DNA from 2 places in the Kitasatospora sp. NPDC056800 genome. Region 1 is predicted to be linked to the other one. Evidence: predicted binding sites of a transcription regulator. Region 1 holds the regulator's gene; the other holds the start of a gene.
The links. The regulator HspR, encoded in region 1, represses chaperone genes until heat shock. The targets are predictions, from matches to a motif close to TTGAGNNNNNNNNNCTCAA.

Region 1 (2,199 bases):
GGCTGGAGCGCCAGGGCTTCCTCCATGGAAACCCTGTACTGCTGTACTCGCTGATGAATTAGGGCCTTCCCTCGCACATATTCGATCGACCCTCCCTGCTGTTTCGGGGCGTGGAATTCCTGTGCGAGTTCCTGGAGTTCGGACGGGAGTGAAACGGCCCGCGAGAGGAGATCCAGTGCTTGGCGTTGCCACGAATGGCTGAGGCTTGTCGAGAGCTGGGTGGGATCGGCCGCTATGAAATCGCTCGGATCGTCGGTGTCGGGTACGAGGAGGCCAATTCCGACCAACTCGTCCCGAGCGGCATCGGCCCGCCCGGGATCGGATCCTGACGGCAGATGACCGTCTCCTCGGATGACGGCCAGATATAGCTCTCGGGCCTCGGCCGACAGGACGGGTGAGCCAGCGGCAACGGGCTGCTCTCGTTCACTCATCTGCGGCTCCTTGCCGTTACCGTGACGCCTGTGTCCCATCAGCGCCGCCGCTGAGTCACGTTTCAGCATGCCAGACCTGATGAGTCCGATGAAGACGAAATGTGACTGCACTCTCTCACCACACGGCAGCCGCCGGCACCCCCCGAGAGGAGGGGCCGGCGGCCGGTGGGTGCCCGGTCAGCGCTTGGGGCGCCAGACGACGAGGGCGCTGGACTGCGGGGTGGGGGGCTGGTACGGGACGAGGTCGCGGCGGTAGGAGGCGTGGACGGCGGCCTCGCGCTGCTGGAGGGCGGTGGCGGCGCCTTCCAGGGAGTCGACCAGTTCCGTGACGCGGGACTGGAGGGCGGTGACCTGGTTCTCCAGCTCGATGATCCGCTTGATGCCCGCCAGGTTGATGCCCTCGTCCTGGGAGAGCCGCTGGACCTCGCGCAGCTGCTGGATGTCGCGTGCGGAGTAGCGGCGGCCGCGGCCGGCGGTGCGGTCGGGGCAGACCAGGCCGAGGCGGTCGTACTGGCGCAGGGTCTGCGGGTGCAGGCCGGACAGTTCGGCGGCCACGGAGATGACGTACACCGGGGTGTCCTCGGTGAGGACGTACGCCGGCGGGGCGGTGGCGGCGCGGCGGGTGCGGCGGGGGCCGGCGCCGGGCAGGCCTTCGCCGAGGCCGGGGCCGATCGGGGTGTCGGGGTCGATCGGGTTCATCGGGGACATCTGGTCGTCACGCTCCCTTCGCCGCCCGGAAGAGGGCGGCGCGCGGATCGTCGGAGGCGGTGGCCTCGCGGTACTGCTCGAGGGCGTTCAGCGCGTCGCCGGTGACGTGCTGCGGCACCACGACCTCGACGGTGACGAGGAGGTCGCCGCGGGTGCCGTCCTTGCGGGTGGCGCCCTTGCCGCGGGCGCGCATGGTGAGGCCGTTGGCGCTGCCCGGGGGCAGCTTGAGCTTCACGGCGGGGCCGTTCAGCGTGGGCACCTCGATGGTGGCGCCGAGCGTGGCCTCGGGGAAGGTGACCGGCACGGTGACGGTGAGGTTGTCGCCCTTGCGGCCGAAGACGGGGTGGGGGTCGACGTGCACGGTGACGTAGAGGTCGCCGGGCTGTCCGCCGCGCTCGCCCTGTGCGCCCTTGCCCTTGAGCCGGATGCGCTGGTCGGCCTGGACGCCGGCCGGGATGCGGACCTGCATGGTGCGGGCCGAGCTGGCCCGGCCGCTGCCGTGGCAGTCGGTGCACGGGTCGTCGACGATCATGCCCCGGCCGCGGCAGTCCTTGCACGGCTCGGAGAGCGCGAAGGCGCCCTGGCCGCGGCTGACGGTGCCCGCGCCGACGCAGGTCGGGCAGACCCGCGGGGTGGTGCCGGTCTTGGCGCCGGTGCCGTTGCAGCTGCGGCAGGGGGCCTGGCTGGTCATCCGCAGCGGGACGGTCGCGCCGTCCACCGCCTCCTCGAAGGAGAGCGTCACCTCGGTCTCGACGTCGGCGCCGCGCCGGGGCTGGGCCTGCCGGGTGCCGCCGCGGTTGAAGAGGCCGCCGAAGACGTCGCCGATGCCGCCCCCGCTGCCGGCGCCGCCCTGGCTGCCGCTGAAGAGGTCGCCGAAGTCGAAGCTGTAGCTGCCGGTGCCGCCGGGGCCGCCGCCGGCCCGGAAGCCGCCGTTGGCGAAGAGGCTGCGGGCCTCGTCGTACTCCTTGCGGCGCTTCTCGTCGGAGAGGACGTCGTACGCCTCGGAGATGTCCTTGAACCGCTCCTCGGCCTTGGCGTCACCCTTGTTGGCGTCGGGGTG
Region 2 (2,199 bases), on a different contig from region 1:
CGTGGTCGGCGTCCAGCACCGCGCGGGCGCCGGCGATGTCGTACGCGTCCTCGGTGCGCTCGTTCCAGGGCAGCTCCAGGACGGTGTCCAGCCAGGTGCGGATCCAGGAGCCCTCGGGCGACTGGTCGGAGGAGCGCTCCAGCTTGTCGACCTCCTTGAGCGCGGCCTCGCGGACCTTCTCCGGCAGGTCGGCGGCCTCGACCCGGGCGCGGTAGTCGCCCTCCTCGTCGGCCGGGTCGCCGTTCAGCTCGGCCAGCTCCTTGCGGACGGCCTCCAGCTGGCGGCGGAGCAGGAACTCCTTCTGCTGCTTGGCCACGCCCTCCTCGACGTCCTTGCGGATGGTGTCGTTGACCTCCTCCTCGGCGAGGTGGTCGCGCAGCAGGGCGAGCGCGTACTCCAGGCGGGCGACCTGGTCGGCCTCCAGCAGCACCTTGAGCTTCTGCTCGGCGGTGGCGAAGGGCGCGTAGCCGATGTTGTCGGCGAGCTCGCCGACGCCCTCGATCTGCGCCACCCGGTCGACGATCTGCCAGGCGCCGCGCCTGCGCAGCCACTGGGTGGACAGCGCCTTGTACTCCTTGACCAGCTCGGCGGCCCGGCCGGCCACCGGGGTGCCCACCGAGGACTCCGTGAACAGCGTGGTCTCCACCCAGAGGGCGGCGCCGGGGCCGGTGGTGCCGACCCCGATCCGGACCCGGCGCACGGCGCGCACCAGCGCGGCCGGCTCCCCGTCGGCCAGCCGGCCGACCTGCTCCACGGTGGCCAGCGTGCCGGCCGCCGCGTACGAGCCGTCCACCCGCGGGACCAGCAGGACCTGCGGCTTGCCGGCGCCGGTGGCGGCGGCCCGGGCGGCCTCGACGGCGGCGCGCACCTCGGTGTCCTTCAGGTCCAGCGGGACGACCATGCCCGGCAGGACGACCTCGTCGTCGAGCGGCAGCACGGGCAGGGTGAGCGGTGTGGACGTCGATGCCATGATCTCTCCCCAGTCAGTGAACTTGAGTCGACCTGACTAAGGCTTCACGGGCGCCGGATGTTCCCGGCCCCCTGTTCGCCATGAGCGAACAGGAATCGGCGGGGAAAGCGCGGCACCCGACTTCGTCAAAAGAGCACCGGACACGCCTCGAAAAGTCCCGACGGGGAGCCCCGCGAGTCCGGGGAGGTCCGACCGGGCGACGGCGTAGACGCGCCTAACGCACAGGCGTCAGCGCGCCGCACGCACCCGCGCGGGCGCACCGCCCGCGGCCGTCGCGGCGGCCGGGCGCGGCCGGGGCGGGCGCCGCTCGGCCCGGCGCAGCCAGCGCCACAGCGCGACCCCGGTCAGCACCGCGGCCGGGTGCCCCACCCCGGTGATCACGTCCTTGTCGGTGGCGATCTGCTCGGCGATCATCAGCCCGGCGCCGCCCAGCGCGAGCAGCCGCCCGCGCCAGGAGAGCAGCCCGGCCACCGCGCCCAGGCAGGCGAGCACGCCGTAGCTGACCCCGATGTCCAGGTAGTCCATCGCCTCGGGCGCCATCCGCCCGGTCTCCACCGCGGTGATCACCACCCCCTGGGAGAGCAGCGTCGCCGCGACATGCCCGGCCGCGAACACCGCCGCGGCCCGGGCCGGGCCGACCCTGCGCTCCAGCGGGGCGAGGGTGAGGGCGAATCCCCACAGGTACGGCATCCACACCTCGCCGGCCACCCAGAACCCGCTCAGCACAAGGGCGCGCAAAGGATGCTGGAGCAGGTTGTGGCCGTCCGAACTGGAGGCCTCCTGCAGACGCTGGACGAGTTCCGGATCGGCGAGCCTGGCGAAGGTCGTGGTGGCTCCCACGACGGCGAGGTACCCGAGCGTGAAGGGCGTTCTCCGGGGCGTCGGCACCCGTTCCAGCAGCCATTCCAGGACGCCGGTGCGCAGCCCGAGGCGGAGCATTCCGTACGGCGCCCCCGCACTCCCGTACCCGTCGGCACCCCGCCCGAGTCCCGCCATGCCGCCTCCGCTCCACGCCGCAGCCACCGGCTCCCCGCCGGATGCCCAACGTACCGGCGCGCGCCGCGGATTCCGCCCGGCCGGGCGCTCACGTGGCCACGGTACGTCGAGGTTCTGAGAGGCACCTGAAAGAAGCCCGTGAAGACCGTCGCCGTAGCGGACCGCCGGATTCCCGACATTGGTCCAGACCTTCTCCCCATAAACGGGGCACCAGGGCCTCTGACCGGCGACTT

Region 2: a site for HspR is predicted at 993-1,011, ahead of lon (endopeptidase La). Genes of this name have one in related genera too.

The regions. Positions count from the first base shown of each region.
Region 1 is NZ_JBHUAL010000077.1:19,047-21,245, forward strand. Features, by position in the region: gene ACFRQN_RS18830 (helix-turn-helix domain-containing protein) at 1-431, opposite strand, end outside; gene ACFRQN_RS18835 (heat shock protein transcriptional repressor HspR) at 609-1,139, opposite strand; gene dnaJ (molecular chaperone DnaJ) at 1,147-2,199, opposite strand, start outside.
Region 2 is NZ_JBHUAL010000044.1:42,493-44,691, forward strand. Features, by position in the region: gene lon (endopeptidase La) at 1-970, opposite strand, end outside; gene ACFRQN_RS13025 (rhomboid-like protein) at 1,199-1,966, opposite strand.